Regions from separate parts of the Streptomyces sp. NPDC053513 genome, predicted to be linked through region 3. Evidence: riboswitches for the same ligand, from Rfam matches in the RefSeq annotation. Region 3 holds a riboswitch; each other region holds the start of a gene.
The links. A riboswitch is a leader RNA that binds a small molecule or an ion and turns the genes downstream of it on or off. The one in region 3 is predicted to bind S-adenosylmethionine.
Positions count from the first base shown of each region.

Region 1: it holds a riboswitch for S-adenosylmethionine, as region 3 does, so the genes downstream of both, ACIGW4_RS30505 (aminotransferase class V-fold PLP-dependent enzyme) here and thrC (threonine synthase) in region 3, are expected to answer to the same signal.
Region 2: it holds a riboswitch for S-adenosylmethionine, as region 3 does, so the genes downstream of both, ACIGW4_RS15615 (IclR family transcriptional regulator) here and thrC (threonine synthase) in region 3, are expected to answer to the same signal.

Region 1 covers NZ_JBITXP010000024.1:84,937-91,557, forward strand. The annotation lists gene ACIGW4_RS30485 (NYN domain-containing protein) at 1-676, opposite strand, end outside; gene ACIGW4_RS30490 (hypothetical protein) at 710-952, opposite strand; gene ACIGW4_RS30495 (rhomboid family intramembrane serine protease) at 1,113-1,847, shown strand; gene ACIGW4_RS30500 (Lrp/AsnC family transcriptional regulator) at 1,844-2,125, shown strand; gene ACIGW4_RS30505 (aminotransferase class V-fold PLP-dependent enzyme) at 2,197-3,588, opposite strand; SAM riboswitch class IV at 3,800-3,916, opposite strand; gene trpD (anthranilate phosphoribosyltransferase) at 4,004-5,068, opposite strand; gene ACIGW4_RS30515 (cytochrome bc complex cytochrome b subunit) at 5,197-6,621, opposite strand, start outside.
Region 2 covers NZ_JBITXP010000008.1:7,490-14,110, forward strand. The annotation lists gene ACIGW4_RS15585 (molybdopterin oxidoreductase family protein) at 1-16, shown strand, start outside; gene ACIGW4_RS15590 (hypothetical protein) at 13-507, shown strand; gene ACIGW4_RS15595 (UbiA family prenyltransferase) at 629-1,540, opposite strand; gene ACIGW4_RS15600 (type III polyketide synthase) at 1,619-2,701, shown strand; gene ACIGW4_RS15605 (isoprenylcysteine carboxyl methyltransferase family protein) at 2,715-3,251, shown strand; gene ACIGW4_RS15610 (NAD(P)/FAD-dependent oxidoreductase) at 3,248-4,279, shown strand; SAM riboswitch class I at 4,428-4,568, shown strand; gene ACIGW4_RS15615 (IclR family transcriptional regulator) at 4,758-5,480, shown strand; gene ACIGW4_RS15620 (VOC family protein) at 5,506-5,874, opposite strand; gene ACIGW4_RS15625 (DJ-1/PfpI family protein) at 6,044-6,621, opposite strand, start outside.
Region 3 covers NZ_JBITXP010000027.1:61,482-68,102, forward strand. The annotation lists gene ACIGW4_RS31850 (trehalose-6-phosphate synthase) at 1-256, opposite strand, end outside; gene ACIGW4_RS31855 (glucosyl-3-phosphoglycerate synthase) at 403-1,344, opposite strand; SAM riboswitch class I at 1,494-1,692, shown strand; gene thrC (threonine synthase) at 1,686-2,993, shown strand; gene ACIGW4_RS31865 (MoaD/ThiS family protein) at 3,008-3,283, shown strand; gene ACIGW4_RS31870 (cold-shock protein) at 3,713-3,916, shown strand; gene groL (chaperonin GroEL) at 4,250-5,878, shown strand; gene ACIGW4_RS31880 (SRPBCC domain-containing protein) at 6,431-6,621, shown strand, end outside.

The DNA.
Region 1 (6,621 bases), on a different contig from region 3:
AGACCTGCGCCGCCGACTCGGCCCGCACGGCCTCGATCTCGCCCTGCGCCTTGCGCAGCGCGGCCTCACCGCGTCTGACGTCGCTCTGGGCGCTGCGCAGCTTGCGGTGAAGCGATTCCGCTTCCTTGCGGGCGGCCTCCAGGTCGTGCCGGAGCTGCTCGGTCTCGCCCCGGGAGCGGTCCCGGGCGGCGGCGAGCTCCTCGCGCAGCCGTTCCAGCTCGCGCCGGCCGGCCTCGTCGGCCCGCTCGGCGTCGGCCCGCTGGGCCTCCTCGCCGGCGGCGGCGACGAGCTTGACCCAGCCGGGCGGGCGCAGCACATAGGCGGCCGCCGCCACGTCCACGGGGTCGGCCGCCGCGGGCGGGGTGCCGGACTCCACGGCTCCGGCCAGCTCGGGCTGGCCCTGCTTGAACCGTTCGCCGATCCGCTGCCGGAAGAGCGGATCGGTGTCGAGCGCCGCGGCCATCGCGTTGCCGGCGAACTTGGCCCGCCGGCTCGCGGTGAAGCGTGCGTACTGCCTCAGGGGTGCGGGCAGCTCCGCGACGGTGAGCCCGCCGAAGGCGTCCGCGACCAGCGCGACGACCCGCCGCCGTACGCCTTCCGGCAGTGGGTGGTCGAGCGTCTCGGCAGCGTCACCTGCCGCGCCGGCCGGCTCACCACCGTGCGCGGGCTGCTCCACGATCCGTCACCCCTATGTCGTCCGCGCCGTCCCTCAGGACTCGGCGCCCGGCCTGTCCACCAGTTCGATCTGGTCCACCGCGTTGCACCAGCGGCAGCGGACCGACTCGATGGTCTCACTCACCACCTGCCGCTCCTCGACCGTCGGCTCTCCGGCCAGGTCCAGATGGACGTACTCCACGACCTTGGAGGATCGGGTCACGTCGAAGCGGGTCAGATTCCCGCAGAGCGTGCAGCGCCAGCGGGTCTCGTCGGTCGGCAGGGGAACCGTCGTCATCGGTGCCGTCCTTCTTCCTGTTGCGTGGTACCAGGTACGGGAGCCGCGGTGCGCCGTCGAACTGCGGTCGGTGGTGCCCGTAACCCTACGGCCTCACGGGGAGGACGGGGCACGGCGAGGCACTCTGTCCACTTCGGCCCCGGTACGCCATGATCTGTCCATGATCGACTGGCGAGGCGGGGCCCTCAATGCCTGGCGGGGCCTCCGCGGCGGCCCCGTGGTGACGTACGGGCTGATCGCCGCCTGCTGCCTCCTCTTCGTGAGCAGCCCGGTCGCCGGACTCCATCCGGTGTACGGCACGGGCGACGCGCTCCTGGCCGCCCAGGGCGCCTACTTCCGCCGCTGGGGCGTGATCCCCGCCGAGCTGACGGGCGGCGCCCCGCGCGCCCTGCTCACCCCGCTGACCGCGCTCTTCGTCCACGGCAGCTGGCTCCACCTGCTGGGCAACATGCTCTTCCTGTACGTCTTCGGGGCGATGGCCGAGGAACGCATGGGCCCGGTCGGGTTCTGCCTCTTCTACCTGGGCACCGGCTACGTCGCCCTGTGCGGGTACGCGGTGGCGCACGCCGACAGCGAGCAGACCCTGGTCGGGGCCTCCGGGGCGATCTCGGCGGTGCTCGGCGCCTTCCTCTTCCTCTTCCCGCGCTCCCGCGTCACCAGTCTCTTCCCCTTCCTGTTCTTCCTGCCGCTGCGCTTCCCGGCCTGGATCGTGCTGATCTTCTGGTTCACGCTGCAGTGGCTGGCCGCGCGGGCGGCGGGCGCGGGGCCCGGCGTCGCCTATCTGGCCCATGTGGTGGGCTTCTCGGTCGGCTTCCTCTACGCCTGGGGGCGCTTCCGCGGTGGGGATAGAGTGAAAGCCCAAGCCGCGGCGACCGAGGGAGAAAGCCAGCCGTGATCACCGCGATCGTGCTCATCAAGACCAGCGTGGACCGCATCCCCGAGATCGCCGAGTCGATCGCCGCGCTCGACAGCGTCAGCGAGGTCTTCTCGGTCACCGGTACGTACGACCTGATCGCCATGGTCCGGGTGCCGCGCCACGACGACCTGGCGGACGTGATCCCCGGCCGCATCAGCAAGATCCCCGGCGTCGAGGCCACCGACACGCACGTCGCCTTCCGGACGTACTCCCAGCACGACCTGGAGGCGGCCTTCGCCATCGGCCTGGAGTCCTGACACCGCGCACCCGGCACGACGGAAGGGGGCCTCCCGATCGGGAGGCCCCCTTCACCCGTACGAGTGAGTGATCAGCCGCGGTCGGGGACGCAGCGGCCGTCCTCGGTGCGGTACTTCCACTGCGCGCCGTCCCGGACGAGCTCCTTCACCGCGCCGACGAACCGCTCCACGTGCTCGTCCGGCGTGCCGGCGCCGAAGCTCACCCGGATGGCGTTCAGGGACCGCTCCCCCGGGGCCGCCTCGGGCGCGCCGCACTCGCCCGGGTCCTGCGGGTCGCTGCCGAGCAGGGTGCGGACCAGCGGGTGGGCGCAGAAGAGGCCGTCGCGGACGCCGATGCCGTACTCGGCGGAGAGCGCGGCGGCGAAGTGGGAGCTGTTCCAGCCCTCCACGACGAAGGAGATGACGCCCACGCGGGGCGCGTCGTCGCCGAAGAGCGAGAGCACGCGCACCTCGGGCACCTCGGCCAGGCCCTCGCGGACCTTCGCGATCAGGTGCTGCTCGCGGGCGACGAGGGAGTCGAAGCCGGCCTCGGTGAGCGCCTTGCAGGCGGAGGCGATCGAGTAGACGCCGATGACGTTCGGCGAACCGGCTTCATGTCGGGCCGAGGTGGTGTGCCACTCCACGTCCACACCACCGTCGGCCCGACGGGCTACCTTGCGGGACGCTCCACCGCCCGCGAGGTAGGGCTCGGAATCCTGCAGCCAGTCGGCACGGCCGGCGAGGACGCCGGAGCCGAAGGGCGCGTACAGCTTGTGCCCGGAGAAGGCGACCCAGTCCACGTCCGACTCCCGTACGGAGACCGGGTGGTGGGGGGCGAGCTGGGCGGCGTCGAGCACGATCCGGGCGCCGTGCGCATGCGCGGCGGCGGCCAGTTCCCGCACCGGCCACAGCTCGCCGGTGACGTTGGAGGCGCCGGTGACGCAGACCAGGGCCGGGCCGTGGGGGTCGCGGTCGGCGAGGGCGCGCTCCAGGGTCCCGACGGCCTCGGCGGGGGTGCGCGGCGCGTTGAGGTAGGTGACGCGGGCGTCCCGCCACGGCAGCAGCGAGGCGTGGTGCTCGGTCTCGAAGACGAAGACCTGGCAGTCCGCCGGGAGGACCTGGGCGAGCAGGTTGAGGGAGTCGGTGGTGGAGCGGGTGAAGACGACCTGGTCGCCGGGGCGGCAGTCGAGGAACTCGGCGACGGTGGCGCGGCTGTTCTCGAAGAGGTCGGTGGAGAGCTGGGAGAGGTAACCGGCGCCGCGGTGGACGCTGCCGTAGTAGGGGGCGTACGCGGCGACGTCGTCCCAGACCCGCTGGAGGGCCGGCGCGCTGGCCGCGTAGTCGAGTGCCGCGTAGGTCACCTCGCCGCCGGTGACGAGCGGGACGGTCACGTCCCGGCCGAGGACCGGCAGCGGGGCGGCGCAGCAGGGGTCGGCGGACTCGGAGTCGGCGGTGACGGCGGCGGCGTTCGGGTATGCGGACATGGCGGTATCTCCCGGCGGGCGGTGCGGAATGGCTTCGGTGGATCCCGTACGCGGCCGGATGCGGCGGGGGGTACGGGTGAGGCCTCGGAGGACGCGGGGGTACGCGGAAGGGACCCTGTTCCGAGGGTGAAGAAGGGGCGGACTCGCCCTATCGCATTCGCTTGCTCACGGAAAAAGCTCCTCGACTGACCAGGACCCCTGGTGTTCGAGGGATCCGCGCTTGCCGTAGACCTCGCTGCCTACGGCCTGGTCATCACCCGGGGCACCCCGCCACGGAAGGAGGGTTGCCGGACAGCAAGCCGGGGCCAAAACGCTGTCACTCGTGACCTGTTCCCGAACTTATGCCAGACGATCACGACGCCGCAACCCCGTCCCGGCATCCGGGACGGGGCCGCAATGCGCCGTTCACACGCGCTCAGGCGTTGCTGGCGGCGATCCACCGCTCCAGGGACCGAAGGGCCGCGCCGGAGTCGATCGACTCGGCCGCCTTGGCGATGCCCGCGCCCAGCCGCTCCGCCAGGGTGCCCGTGCCGGGCTCCAGGGCGGTGAGCGCCGCCGCCGCGTTGAGCAGCACCGCGTCCCGTACCGGCCCGGTCTCCCCCGCGAGCAGCCGGCGGGCCACGTCGGCGTTGTACGAGGCGTCGGCGCCGCGCAGGGCCTCCAGGGGGACGAGCTCGATGCCGACGTCCCGCGGGTCGAAGCGCTCCTCGGTGACGCCGCCGTCCCGGACCACCCAGACCCGGGAGGTGGCGGTGGTGGTCAGCTCGTCCAGGCCGTCGTCGCCGCGGAAGACCAGGGCGGAGTTGCCGCGCTCGGCGAGGACGCCGGCGACGATCGGCGCCATGCGCGGGTCGGCGACCCCGACGGCCTGGGCCTTCACCTTGGCCGGGTTGGTCAGCGGACCCAGGACGTTGAAGGTGGTCCGGATGCCCAGCTGGCCGCGGGCCGCGGCGACGTGCCGCAGCGAGGGGTGGAACTTCACGGCGAAGCAGATGGTGATGCCGGCTTCCTCGGCGACCTCGGCGACCCGTTGCGGGGTGAGGTTCAGGTTGATGCCGAGCTTCTCCAGGACGTCGGAGGAGCCGGAGGCGGAGGAGGCGGCGCGGTTGCCGTGCTTGACGACCTTCGTGCCGGTGCCGGCGACGACGATCGAGGCCATCGTGGAGATGTTGACGGTCTTGGCTCCGTCGCCGCCGGTGCCGACGATGTCGACGGCGGGGCCGGGCACCTCGATCGTATTGGCGTGCGCGTACATGGTGCGGACGAGGCCGGTGATCTCCTGGACGGTCTCGCCCTTGGCCCGCAGCGCCACCATGAACCCGGCGATCTGCGCGTCGGTCGCCTCGCCGCTCATGATCAGGTCCATCGCCCAGGCGGTGTCGTCGGCGGAGAGGTCCTTGCCGTCGAGCAGACCGTTCAGCAGGACGGGCCAGGAGCGGCCCGCCGACGTGGGTCCTCCAGCGGGGGTCGCAGCGCTCATGGCAGCTCCTGTTGGTCACGTGACGGATACGGTCCCACCCTATCGACCCCCGGGGACGGCAAAGAGCCCCGTCCATCGAATGGACGGGGCTCCTGCCGTGGCGACCTTCAGGTCAGGTGTTCAGGCGATCAGTGGTGGCCGTGGCCGCTCTGGATCTCCTTGTACTCCTCGACCGTGGGCTTGGCGATCTGGCTGTCCTCGCCGTAGTAGCCCTTGTTGAGCTTGACCCGGAGCTTCTCCATGCGGCCGATCTTCCGCTCCACGCCGTTCTCGTCGACGGCCGGCGGAAGCTCCGCGGCCGCGTACTGCTCGTGCGCCGTGAGGCGGTGCAGCTCGCCCTGGCTGAGCGGCTCGTGGACCTCGACGAACTCACCGTGCGGCAGGCGCTTGATGATGCCCGACTCGCGGCCGTGCAGCACCTTGTCCTTGTCGCGGCGCTGGAGGCCGAGGCAGATCCGCTTGGTGGCGACGAACGCGATGACCGGGCCGAGGAAGAAGAAGATCCGGACGAACCAGGTGATCGAGTTCAGCGACAGGTGGAAGTGGGTCGCCCAGAGGTCGTTTCCACCACCCACGAGCATGATCATGTACGCGGTGATCCAGGCGACGCCGAAGGCGGTGCGCGTCGGAGCGTTGCGCGGGCGCTGCGCGATGTGGTGCTCGCGCTTGTCGCCGGTGATCCAGGACTCGATGAACGGGTAGACCGCGATGGCCGCGAGGACCAGCGGGAAGATCGCCAGCGGGATCATCACGCCGAGGACCAGCGTGTGGCCCCACAGGTTGATCTCCCAGCCCGGCATGACACGGATCAGACCCTCGGCGAAGCCCATGTACCAGTCGGGCTGGGCGCCGGTGGACACCTGGTCCGGGCGGTACGGGCCGATGGCCCAGATCGGGTTGATCGAGGCGATCGCCGCGATGACCGCGATGACGCCGAAGACCAGGAAGAAGAAGCCTCCGGCCTTCGCCATGTACACGGGCAGCAGCGGCATGCCGACGACGTTGTTGTTCGTCCGGCCGGGGCCGGCGAACTGCGTGTGCTTGTGGACGAACACCAGGATGAGGTGGGCGACCACGAGGCCCAGCATGATGCCGGGGAGCAGCAGCACGTGCGCCGAGTAGAACCGGGCGACGAAGTCGCCGCCGGGGAACTCGCCGCCGAACAGGAACATCGACAGGTACGTGCCGAGGACCGGCACGGACAGGATCGCGCCCTGCATGAAGCGGACACCGGTGCCGGAGAGCAGGTCGTCCGGGAGCGAGTAACCGGTGAAGCCGGTGAACATGCCCAGGAAGAACAGCAGGAAGCCGAACAGCCAGTTGATCTCACGCGGCTTGCGGAACGCGCCGGTGAAGAACACGCGCATCATGTGCACGAACATGCCGGCGAGGAAGATCAGCGCCGCCCAGTGGTGGATCTGCCGGATCAGCAGACCACCGCGCACCTCGAAGGAGATGTGCATGGTCGAGTTGAACGCCTCGGACATCAGCTGTCCCTGGAGCGGGACGTACGGTCCGACGTACTCCACCTCGTTCATCGACGGGTGGAAGAA
Region 2 (6,621 bases), on a different contig from region 3:
GGAGGAACGGTCATGAGCGGCGTCACCCTCACCCTGCGCGCGCTCCATCACGGCGAGCGCCGTCTGGAGAAGGAACTCGTGGCCGTCGCGGACCGCCATCGCACGGAGCACGAGGTCCACCACGTCGCCACCGACCTCGCCCGCTGGTCCGGCGAGCACGCCGACCGCATCGCGGACGCGGCGCGGGCCTACGAGCTCGACCTGAAGGGCGGGACGGAGGAGAAGCCGGGCGAAGGCCTGCTCTCCGCGGTGCGGGAGAAGACCGCCGAGCTGCTGGGGCACCGGCCGGAGCCCGGTCTTCTCCTCCTGCGCGACCTGCGCTCCCTCCACCTGGCGGCGGCCGAGAACTCCCTGTACTGGGAGATGCTCGCCCAGTACGCCCAGGCGGCGAAGCAGGACCGGCTCCTGGCCCTGTCCTCCGACTGCCATCCGCAGACGCTGCGGCAGATGCGCTGGACCAACACCATGATCAAGGTGCTCTCGCCGCAGATCCTCACCTCTCTCTGAGCCGACGCTCACCCGTCTCCGAGCGTGACGCCCGCCTGCCTCTGGGCTTGTCCTCGCCCGTTTCGAGCCCGCGGGACGCCGGCCGCCCGCGCACGTCCGCCGTGCGTGCCGCCGCCGTCGGTCACGGCCAGCCCCGGCCTGCGGGCGCCGCGCCTCCGGCCAGCACCAGGAGGGCGGCGTCGAGGCCGGCCATGGCCAGGACGGCGACGAAGGGCACGCGTCCGCGCATCAGAGCGGGCGGTCCGGCCACCGCCACCACGCAGAGCGCGAGGGTCACGCCGATCAGGCCCGCCCCGGCCGGGGACACCCGGCCCGTCGGTCCCACCGTCAGCATCACGCAGGAAGCCAGTGCCAGGACCGCTGCCGACGCCGCGGACCCGCGCCTGCCCGCCCTCTGCGGGAGCCCGCGCACCCCTCCCGCCAGGTCGTCCTCGATGTCCGGCAGGACGTTGGCGAAGTGGGCGCCGGTCCCCAGGAGCGCCGCCGCGACGGTCAGCCACAGGGGCGGCCACGGACGGCCCGGGAGGGCCAGCGTCAGGAAGGCCGGCAGCAGTCCGAAGGCGACGGCGTACGGCAGCCAGGAGAGGACCGTCCGTTTGAGCCACAGGTTGTACGTCCACCCCGCGGCGACGCAGCCGAGGTGCACCGCGCCCGCCAGGAGTCCGCAGCCGAGCGACAGCGGGACGCAGGCCAGCAGGGCCAGGCAGGCCGCCGCACCCACCGTGCCGGGCCGCGCGGCCCCCGTGGCCAGGGGCTTGTCACGGCGTCCCGCGGCCCGGTCGCGGCGCAGGTCCAGCCGGTCGTTGCACCAGCCGATCGACAGCTGTCCCGCGGCGACCGCGGCGACCGCGGCGACCGCCGGGGCGGGGCCCAGCCCGGACGCGGCGGCCAGCAGCGCCGCGAGGACCGTCACCGTCGCCGCCGGCCCCGGGTGACTCGCCCTCAGCAGACCGACGACGGCCGGGGGTTCCGTCGAGCCGGGAACGGCCGGGGCCGCGAGGGGGTGGGTTCCTTCGTCCGTGGTGGGGCGCACCGCACCACGCTAGGCGACGGCGCGCCCATGACCTCCGGGTTGTGGGTGTCGGCGCCTCACCGTCCCTATGTTGGAGCAATGACCCGCGTCCTCGCGGTGAGCACGGCTTTCCCGCCGCACCGCTACATGCAGCACGAGATCACCGAAGACCTCGTCGCCGGCCTGCCGCCCGGATCCGACAGGGAGCTCGTGCGCCGGCTGCACGCGGCGGCCGGCGTGGAGAGCCGTCATCTCGCCCTGCCCCTCGACCGTTACCGCGATCTCGGTGCTTTCGGCGAGACCAACCGGCTCTTCGTCGAACTGGCCACCGCGCTGGGCGCCGAAGCCGTCACGCGGGCCCTCCACGAGGCCGGCGTACGCCCGGAGGACGTCGACCTGGTCGTCTCGACGACCGTGACCGGCATCGCGACGCCGTCCCTGGAGGCCCGCCTCGCGGCACGGATCGGTCTGCGGCCGGACGTCAGGCGCACGCCCCTGTTCGGGCTCGGGTGCTCCGCGGGCGCCGCCGGCCTGGCCCGCGTCCACGACTTCCTCGACGGCCGGCCGGGCGGCACCGCGCTCCTCCTCTCCACCGAGCTGTGCTCGCTCACCCTGCAGCGCGCCGACATGTCGACGGCGAACCTGGTGGCGGGCGGTCTGTTCGGGGACGGGGCCGCCGCGCTCGTGGCCGTCGGCGGTGGCCGCTCCTCCGCGTCCTCGCGTACGACGTCGCGGTCGGCCGGGTCCTCCGTGCCGAGCGTCGTGGCGGCCCGCAGCCGCCTGTACCCCGGGACCGAGCACCTGTTGGGGTGGGCCGTCGGCGACTGGGGCTTCCGCATGGTCCTCGGGCCGGAACTCCCCGGACTCGTCAGGCTGCACGTGACCGAGGAGGTGGAGTCCTTCCTCGCCGCGCACGACCTCAAGCCCGCGGACGTGGGGGCGTGGATCTGCCACCCCGGCGGCCCGAAGATCCTGGACGCGCTCGCCGAAGGGCTCGGCCTGCCGGCCCCGGCCCTCGCGGCGAGCCGTCGCTCCCTGGCCGCCCACGGCAACCTGTCCTCCGCGTCGGTGCTGCAGATCCTGAAGGACATCCAGGCCGACCGGCCGCCGCCCGGGACGATCGGCCTGATGCTCGCCTTCGGGCCCGGCTTCTCGTCCGAACTCGTCCTCCTGGCCTGGTGAGACCGCCGTGACCCTGCCGCTGTACACCCTGTTGGTCCTGCTGGTCGTCGCCGAGCGCTTCGTGGAACTCGCCGTGGCGCGACGCAACGGCGCCTGGAGCCGGGCCCGGGGTGCCCGCGAGTACGGCGCCGGGCACTACCCGGTCATGGTCGTCCTGCACGCGGCGCTCCTCCTCGGCTGCCTCGTCGAGCCCTGGGCCGCCGACCGACCCTTCCTGCCGCTGCTCGGCTGGCCCGCGCTGGCCCTCGCGCTGGCCGCCCAAGCCCTACGGTGGTGGTGCGTCGGCACGCTCGGGCCCCGCTGGCACACCCGGGTGCTGATCGTCCCCGGCCTCCCGCTCGTCACCGCCGGTCCCTACCGCCGCCTCCGGCACCCCAACTACGTCGCGGTCGTCGTCGAGGGCGCGGCCCTGCCCCTGGTGCACACCGCCTGGCTGACCGCCCTGGGCTTCTCGCTCCTGAACGCGGCCCTGCTCACCGTCCGCATCCGCTGCGAGAACACCGCCTTGGCGCCGTCGCACGTCCTCTCCTCCCCCGGGGCCGCGTCGTGATCGACCTCCTCGTCGTCGGCGGCGGCCCGGCGGGCCTGGCCACCGCGATCCACGGAGCGCGGCGGGGCTTCGACGTCGTGGTCGCCGAGCCGCGGCCGGCGCCGATCGACAAGGCCTGCGGGGAGGGGCTGATGCCCTCGGCGGTGCACGCCCTGAGGGCCCTCGACGTGGAGGTGCCCGGGCCGCTTCTTCGGGGCATCCGCTACGTCGACGCCGCCGGCGACCGGAGCGCCGAAGCCCGGTTCCGCACCGGGCCCGGTCTCGGCGTGCGCCGGACCGTGCTGCACGAGGCACTCGCAGCCCGGGCCGCCCGGCTCGGCGTTCCGGTCGTCCCCCACCGCGTCCGCCGGGTGACCCAGTCCGGGGCGCACGTGACCGCCGACGGGATCAACGCCCGGTATCTGGTGGCGGCCGACGGACTGCACTCACCCACCCGGCGCGCGCTCGGCCTGACCGTACGGCCGGCCGCCGGCCGGCGGCACGCGCCCCGGTACGGACTGCGGCGCCACTACGCCGTCGAGCCGTGGACCGACCTGGTCGAGGTGCACTGGTCCGCCGACTGCGAGGCGTACGTCACCCCGCTCGGGCCGCGGCAGGTCGGCGTCGCCCTCCTCACCTCGCGCCAACTGCCCTTCGACGACCAGCTGAGCCGTTTCCCCCGCCTGCTCGCCCGTCTGCGCACCGCCGACAGGACATCTGTCAGGGGTGCCGGGCCGCTCCGCCAGCAGGCCCGTTCCCGGGTGGCCGGCCGCGTGCTGTTCGTCGGCGACGCCGCCGGGTACGTCGACGCGCTGACCGGCGAGGGCCTCACCCTCGCGCTGACGGCGGCGGACGCCCTCGTACGCTGCCTTCGCGAGGGCAACCCGCAGGCGTACGAGCCCGCTTGGTGCCGCTTGTCCCGCAGCTACCGCCTCCTGACGAGGTCCCTGCTCTGGGTCCGGAACCAGCCACCGCTGGCTCCTCTGATCATGCCGACGGCCGCCCGGTTCCCGGGCCTGTTCCAGAGCGCCGTGAACCTGCTCGCCTGACCGTCACCGTCACCACCGCCGTCGCCGTCGTTGTCGCCGCCGCCTTCGCAGCGGCGGCGGGGGGGATCCCGCGAAGGGCACGCTCCGGCCGCCGCGTGGCCGGAATGCCGTTGGCGGGTCGGCCCGGGAGTCTTGTATGGTTCCTCGCGAATCATCCAGAGGGGTGGAGGGACCGGCCCTACGAAGCCCCGGCAACTCCCCGTCGACTCGGCGCTCCATGTTCGCGCCGCGCCGTCGGGATCAGTGCCAACTCCGGCCCGCGCCAACGTGGCGCGGGAAAAGATGAGGAGACACGGTGCTCTCTGTGCTGCCTTCCGCCCAGGCTCTGTCCACTCCGGGCTTCTCCCGTACCCGTCTCGTGGCCACCGCGGCGTATCGGCCGACCGCTTCGGCCCTTTCCCGCTGACCACCCCTGCCCTCCCCCGGGCGAGGTCTCCGCGCGTCAGGACGCGCGGACGAGACTGGAGTACCCCTTTTCGTGAACGTATCCGACATTTCCAGTGGCGTGGGTGTCCTCGACAAGGCCGCGGTGATCCTCGGCGCGCTGGCGTCGGGCCCGGCCACTCTGGCCGAGCTGGTCGCCGCCACCGGCCTGGCGCGGCCCACGGCCCACCGGCTCGCCACCGCGCTCGAACGCCACCGCATGGTCGGCAGGGACCTGCAGGGACGCTTCGTCCTCGGCCCCCGCCTCTCCGAACTCTCGGCTGTCGCGGGCGAGGACTGCCTGCTGGTCGCGGCCGGCCCGGTCCTCACCTCGCTCCGGGACGCCACCGGCGAGAGCACGCAGCTCTACCGCCGCCAGGGTGAGGTGCGCGTCTGCGTCGCCGCCGCCGAACGGGCCTCCGGCCTGCGCGACATCGTGCCCGTCGGCTCCGCGCTCCCCATGAAGGTGGGCTCCGCCGCCCAGGTCCTGCTCGCCTGGGAGGACCCCGAGCGCTACCACCACGGTCTGCAGGGGGCCCGTTTCACGGCCACGGCCCTCAGCGGCGTACGGCGCCGGGGCTGGGCCCAGTCGATCGGGGAGCGCGAACCCGGGATGGCCTCCGTCTCGGCGCCGGTGCGCGACCCGGCCCATCGTGTCGTGGCCGCCATCACGGTGACCGGCCCGATCCAGCGCCTCACCCGTCATCCCGGCGCCCGGCTCGCGAAGGCCGCCGTCGACGCGGCCGACCGCCTCACCGACGCGATGCGCCACGCCTGACCGTGACGAGCGGTGAGCTGCGGCGTCACCGGACCGGGATCGACTGGGTGAGGTTCACCGGGTTGCCGTCGGGGTCCTGGACGTGGGCGACGCGCTGCCCCCACGGCATGTCGTTGGCACCGCCGCGGACGGAGCCTCCCAGCGCCGCCACCCGGCCGAGCGTCTCGTCGACGTCGTCGACGTCGATGCTGAGCAGGATCCGCGGCGCCTCCCGGTTCCCCGGGGCCTCCTGGGCCACCAGGCCGAGGTCGGTGTCGCCGATGCGCAGGCCGAGGTAGAAGACCGGGCCTTCCTCCGGCACCCGGGAGGTCTCCTCGGCGCCGAACAGTTTCGTGTAGAAGCCGAGCAGGGCGTCCGGGTCGGCGGTGAGGATCACGGGCTGGATGGTGGACATGGCACTCCTGTCGAGAACGGTCGTGTCACGGGGTGGACCGGCCGGGGACGGAGAACTCATCGGTGGAATCGCCCCGCCCGACGGTCCCTCTGCCCGGCGGTCCCCCTCCCCGGTCGGCCTCACGACCGACCGGATCGCGGCCGGGCCTGCCTCAGCGGGCGGACCTGCCTCAGCGGGCAGGGCGTGCACTCCAGACGGTGCCCCGGGCCTCGTACTCCAGCATCTCCTCCAGGTTCGTCGCCGTGTCCGCGCCCAGTTCGCGGCGGACCAGCCAGAGCGCGAGGTCGAGGCCGGAGGTGATGCCGCCGGCGGTGACGAGGTCACCGTCGTCGACGACGCGGGCGTTCTTCACCAGGCCGCCCTGCCGTGCGAGGTCGGGTTTGGCCTTGTGGTGGGTGGTGCACGGGCGGCCCTCGGTGAGTCCGGCGGCCGAGAGGAGCATGACGCCGGTGCACAGGGCGCTGACCGTGAGCCCGGGCCGGACGGCGGCCGCGAGCGCGCGGGGCAGGGTGCCGCGATCGATCTCGGCCCAGACCCCGGGGCTGTCGCGGCGTGCGTAGCCGCCGCCCGGGACGACGAGCAGGTCCGCCTCCTCGGGGGCCCAGGGACGGATGCCCCGGACGGCCGTGCCGTAGGCGGCGGTCACGGCGCGGGCGCCGGTGGCGGAGACGTACCGGACCTCGATCGGGCGCGGGGTGAAGAACCCGGCGCCGGAGAGGACCTCGTACGGAGCGGCGAAGTCGAGCT
Region 3 (6,621 bases):
CGATGCCGTTGTACGCGTCGGCGTAGACGGACGGGTCGATGTCCAGCATCCGCACGCCCGGCTCGGCCACGCCCCGCCGGACCGCCTCCCGGTCGCCCTCGCCGAGCGCCGCGCACACCCAGAGACTGTCCTGGGTGCCGATGGCGCTCAGGCCCGAGACCAGGCCGCCGCCGCCCCTGCGGGCGTCGAGCGAGCCGCCCTCGCCGAGCGCGTACGAGACGGGGCCCCGGTTGGATGCGACGAGCACAGTAGCCATGTGGCGAACCTAGCCCGTCCCGTAAACGCTCAAACGTACGTATACGAGACGGGCTGATCCGGCCACGCTCCGTCGTCGCGGATCGATGCCGCGGATCGATGTCGCGGGCCCGTGCCGCAGACCGGTCGCGGGTGCGGCGTCCCGCCTCACGCCACGCGGCGCTGCGCGTACTCCGCGATCTCGGCCATCGGCGGGCGCTCCTCCGTGTCCACCGCGTACGTCCGCGGCTCGAAGCCCGCCTCGCCCCGCTCGAACTGGGTCAGCCAGGGGCGCACCAGGTGGCCCCGCGAGAGCCGCAGCTGCGCCGTCCGGTAGATCGCCGCCGCCATCCGGCCCAGCGCCTGCCCGTCCTGGTGCCGGTGCTTGCGCACCCCCACGTCCACCTGCGCGAGCGCGTCCAGGCCCACCGTGTGCAGGGCGTCCACGAGCAGCCCCAGCTCCACTCCGTAACCGACCGGGAAGGGGAGGCGTTCGAGCAGCGAGCGCCGCGCCGCGTACTCGCCGCCCAGCGGCTGCACGAAGCCGGCCAGCCGCGGCCAGTGCAGGTTCAGGAGCGGGCGGGCCACCAGTTCCGTGACCCGGCCGCCCTGACCTGGAGTGTCCCCGAACGGGCGGTCGTACATCGCCTTCACGAAGTCCACGTCCGGGTCCGTGAGCAGCGGGCCCACGATCCCCGTCACGAAGTCCGCCGAGAAGTCCCGCAGGTCCGCGTCGACGAAGCACACCACGTCCCCGCTCGTCACCATCAGTGACCGCCACAGGACCTCGCCCTTGCCGGGCACGGTCGGTATCCGGGGGAGTATCGCGTCACGCGCGACCACCCGCGCGCCGGCGGCCGCGGCCACCTCCGCCGTGCGGTCCGTGGAGCCCGAGTCGATCACCACCAGCTCGTCGACGAGCGGCACCGTCTCCGTCATCAGCTCGCGGCGGATCACGGCGACGATGTCCCCCACCGTCGCCTCCTCGTTCAGCGCCGGCAGGACGACGCTGACCTTCGTGTTCCGCTTGGCGGCGAGGATCCGCTCCAGCGGCCGGTCCGTCACGGACCAGGACCGCCGGTCCAGCCAGCGCTCCACCTCTTCCAGCACCTGATCTCCATCTCGCGGTTCGGACGGCCGGTCCAAGCGCCCGGGCCTTCGGTTACAGTCTTGAACAACGCGGATCCCCGATGCACGTCGGGGTGCCGACCGCGTCGGAGCGCAGGAACGAAAGTCCACCGCGCTTCACAATCGAATACCGCTCATCCAGAGGGGCAGAGGGAAACGGCCCGTTGAAGCCCCGGCAACCCTCCAGTCGGTTTGTCTCGCCCACCCGTCTCCCGGCCACCACCCCAGGTGGAGCCCTGACGGGCACAGCATTTATGCGCGAGGTCCCCGGCTAGGGAAGGTGCCAAATCCGTCTCATGGCGAAAAATTCGCCATTGGGAAAGATGAGGAGAAAGGGCCTCGCCTCCATGGCTGTACAGACCGCTACCCCCACCACCGTCGACCTCGGTCCCGCGTCCGGGCTCTCCTGTCGCGAATGTGGTGAGCACTTCCCGCTCGGTCCGATCTTCGCCTGCGAACTCTGTTTCGGACCGCTTGAGGTCGCGTACGACCTTCCCACCGGCGACCCCGAGGCGCTGCGCAAGCAGATCGAGGCCGGTCCCGCCAACATCTGGCGCTACGCCCCGCTGCTGCCCGTCCCCGCCGACGTCGCCGAGAAGCCGAACCTGAACCCCGGCTGGACCAAGCTCGTCCAGGCCGACAACCTCGCCCGCGAGATCGGCGTCGCGCCCGGCAAGCTCTTCGTCAAGGACGACTCCGGCAACCCGACCCACTCCTTCAAGGACCGGGTCGTCGCCCAGGCCCTCGAAGCCGCCCGCGCCTTCGGCTTCACCACCCTCTCCTGCTCCTCCACCGGCAACCTGGCCGGCGCCGTCGGCGCCGCCGCCGCCCGCGCCGGCTTCCGCTCCTGCGTGTTCATCCCGCACGACCTGGAGCAGGGCAAGGTCGTCATGGCCGGTGTCTACGGCGGTGACCTCGTCGCCATCGAGGGCAACTACGACGACGTCAACCGCTTCTGCTCGGAGCTCATCGGCGACCCGCTCGGCGAGGGCTGGGGCTTCGTGAACGTCAACCTCCGCCCGTACTACGGCGAGGGCTCCAAGACGCTCGCGTACGAGATCTGCGAGCAGCTCGGCTGGGTCATCCCCGACCAGCTCGTCATCCCGATCGCCTCCGGCTCCCAGCTCACGAAGATCGACAAGGGTCTGCAGGAGCTCATCAAGCTGGGCCTCGTCGAGGACAAGCCGTACAAGATCTTCGGCGCCCAGGCCGAGGGCTGCTCCCCGGTCTCCGTCGCCTTCAAGGCCGGCCACGACGTCGTGCGGCCCCAGAAGCCGAACACCATCGCCAAGTCCCTCGCCATCGGCAACCCGGCCGACGGCCCCTACGTCCTCGACATCGCCCGCCGGACCGGCGGCGCCGTGGAGGACGTGAACGACGAGCAGGTCGTGGACGCGATCAAGCTCCTCGCGCAGACCGAGGGCATCTTCGCGGAGACCGCGGGCGGCGTCACCGTCGGCGTCACCCGGAAGCTCGTCGAGGCGGGTCTGATCGACCCGGACCTCACCACCGTCGTCCTCAACACCGGCGACGGACTCAAGACCCTGGACGCGGTGGCCGACACCTCTCAGGCGACCGCCACCATCCGCCCGAGCCTGGACGCGTTCCGCGACGCCGGCCTGGCGCTCTGAAAGGTTACGAACACATGGCCGTGAACGTCCGCATCCCCACCATCCTCCGCACCTACACGGGCGGCCAGGCCGAGGTCCAGGCCGAGGGCGCGACCCTCGCCGAGGTCATCGCCGACCTGGAGAAGAACCACACGGGCATCGCCGCCCGCGTCCTGGACGACCAGGGCAAGCTGCGCCGCTTCGTCAACGTCTACGTGAACGACGACGACGTGCGCTTCGAGCAGGGTCTGGAGACGGCCACCCCGGCCGGCGCGGGCGTCTCGATCATCCCGGCCGTCGCCGGAGGCTGACCATCGAGCACGGTGCCGGCGGTCGCTGAGCCCCGGCGGAGCCCTACCAGTCAGTACGAATTGCCCCTTCCGCGCGATAAGCGGAAGGGGCAATTCTGCATGGTTGAGCGCGGTAGAGTTGGGGAAGTCCCCTCCGCTGCTCATGCCGAGCGCATATGAGAATGCGTCTCCGCCCGATAAGAAGCAGCCAAAGTGTGTGCGCGTTGTGTACCTTCTGCGTGCTTTGCCGGGCCCGACTTGCCCCGTGATCCAGGGGATTCTCCCCAATTCCCCTTTCCGTCGCGCCCAGAATTCTCGCTCGAATGACCTGTTGCAGAGGGCAGTTGGACAGATACATTCAGCCGCGGTCGACGCGTTCCGGCGCAGAGGTCTGACCCGGGTCCGCGAAGTGCGGGTCCCGCGCAAGGGCCAGTAATAGGGGAGTTAGGCATGGCTCAGGGCACCGTCAAGTGGTTCAACGCGGAGAAGGGCTACGGCTTCATCGCGGTAGACGGTGGTGCGGATGTTTTCGTCCACTACAGCGCGATCCAGATGGATGGCTACCGCAGTCTCGAAGAGGGCCAGCGGGTCGAGTTCGAGATCTCGCAGGGCCAGAAGGGTCCGCAGGCGGACATGGTCAAGCTCGCCGTCTGAGCGCGGCGCGATCGGCCACCGACGCAACGCCGTCGAGGGGTCCGCATCCCTGAGGGGATGCGGACCCCTCGCGCGTTCCCGGGCCTCCCCTTGATCCACCTCCCTGATCCACCTCTGTTCCACCTCCCGAAACTCGAGAGTCGCTTGCACTCTCCTAGGGCGAGTGCTAATCATTGGCGTTAGCACTCGGAAGGTGAGAGTGCTACGTGGATCGGGCAGACGAGGCCCGCGGCCGGGTGGGGCAAGGAACCACCGGGCACGCAGGCCGTCCGTCGCGGGCGTCGGCGCGGTCCTGGAGCGTTATCCACCCCATGTCCGGGAGGACCACTTCACATGGCCAAGATCATCGCGTTCGACGAGGAGGCCCGGCGCGGTCTCGAGCGCGGCATGAACCAGCTCGCTGACGCCGTCAAGGTCACCCTTGGCCCCAAGGGCCGCAACGTCGTCCTCGAGAAGAAGTGGGGTGCCCCCACGATCACCAACGATGGTGTCTCCATCGCCAAGGAGATCGAGCTCGAGGACCCGTACGAGAAGATCGGCGCCGAGCTGGTCAAGGAAGTCGCCAAGAAGACGGACGACGTCGCCGGCGACGGCACGACCACCGCCACCGTCCTCGCTCAGGCGCTCGTCCGCGAGGGCCTCCGCAACGTCGCCGCCGGCGCCAACCCGATGGCCCTCAAGCGCGGCATCGAGAAGGCCGTCGAGGCCGTCTCCGGCGCCCTGCTCGAGCAGGCGAAGGACGTCGAGACCAAGGAGCAGATCGCCTCCACGGCCTCCATCTCCGCCGCCGACACCCAGATCGGCGAGCTCATCGCCGAGGCGATGGACAAGGTCGGCAAGGAAGGCGTCATCACCGTCGAGGAGTCCCAGACCTTCGGTCTGGAGCTGGAGCTCACCGAGGGCATGCGCTTCGACAAGGGCTACATCTCGGCGTACTTCGCCACCGACATGGAGCGCATGGAGGCGTCGCTCGACGACCCGTACCTCCTGATCGTCAACTCCAAGATCTCCTCCGTGAAGGACCTCCTCCCGCTCCTGGAGAAGGTCATGCAGTCGGGCAAGCCGCTGCTGATCATCGCCGAGGACGTCGAGGGCGAGGCCCTGTCGACCCTGGTCGTCAACAAGATCCGCGGCACCTTCAAGTCCGTCGCGGTCAAGGCCCCGGGCTTCGGCGACCGCCGCAAGGCCATGCTGAACGACATCGCCATCCTCACGGGCGGCACGGTCATCTCCGAGGAGGTCGGCCTCAAGCTCGAGAACGCCGGCCTGGACCTGCTGGGCCGCGCCCGCAAGGTCGTCATCACCAAGGACGAGACCACCATCGTCGACGGTGCCGGTGACAGCGACCAGGTCGCCGGTCGCGTGAACCAGATCCGCGCCGAGATCGAGAACTCCGACTCGGACTACGACCGCGAGAAGCTCCAGGAGCGCCTCGCGAAGCTGGCCGGCGGCGTGGCCGTCATCAAGGCCGGTGCCGCGACCGAGGTCGAGCTCAAGGAGCGCAAGCACCGCATCGAGGACGCCGTCCGCAACGCGAAGGCGGCCGTCGAGGAGGGCATCGTCGCCGGTGGTGGCGTGGCCCTGCTCCAGGCGTCGAACGTCTTCGAGAAGCTCGAGGCCGACCTGACGGGCGACGAGGCCACCGGTGCCAACATCGTCAAGCTGGCCCTCGAGGCCCCGCTGAAGCAGATCGCCGTCAACGCCGGCCTCGAGGGCGGCGTCGTGGCGGAGAAGGTCCGCAACCTGCCCGTCGGCCACGGCCTGAACGCCGCGACCAACGAGTACGTCGACCTCATCGCCGAGGGCATCATCGACCCGGCCAAGGTCACGCGCTCCGCGCTGCAGAACGCCGCGTCGATCGCCGCGCTGTTCCTCACCACCGAGGCCGTCATCGCCGACAAGCCGGAGAAGGCCGCCGCGCCGGCCGGCGGCGGCATGCCGGGCGGTGACATGGACTTCTGATCCTGACGGATCGGCAGTCCGGCGCTGAACGCGCAGCTCGCGCAAGCGAACGAGGGCGGCACCCCCTGGTGGGGGTGCCGCCCTCGGGCGTTTCACCGTCCTGGGGAAGGGCTCACTGTCGTGCGGGAGGACTCACCGTCCTGAGGGAGGGCTCGCGGTCCTGCGGAAGGACTTGCCTTCCTGCGGTAGGACTCAGCGCACGTCGACGTAGTCGGCCCACGGGGCCGGCGAGTGGAAGTGCGTGGAGTCGCCCCAGCGCCGGATTACCGGATGCGCCGGCTGCCGTCCACGGGCGCCTTCGCCTTCAGCGAGACCCCCTCGTGCGCCCCGGCTCCGGGTCGGCGTCGGCGTTCAGCCCCATGATCCGCGTGGGCGTGCGGGAGCCTGCGCGTCGAGCGCGGCAAGAGGGACCCCCACAGGTCGTGAGGGCGGCTCGTACGATCGGGGTGGCCGCAGGGGAGCACCTTGGCCCCAGGGCTTTGAACGTGTTCACTCGCTTTGCCGCGCCGCCGGGGTGATCCTGGAATGGCCCCTTCGTGAAGGGAAGGTCCGATGGTCACCCTTCTGACGACGCCGGCCGATCGCGAGCTGGTCGTCACCCGCACCTTCGACGCCCCGCCGGCCCGCGTGTGGGAGGCCTGGACCCGGCCCGAGCACGTACGGGAGTGGTACGGGGGAGCCGGGCTGACCACGTCCGTCGTCGACATCGACCTGCGGGCGGGCGGCGCCTGGCGCTGGGGCCA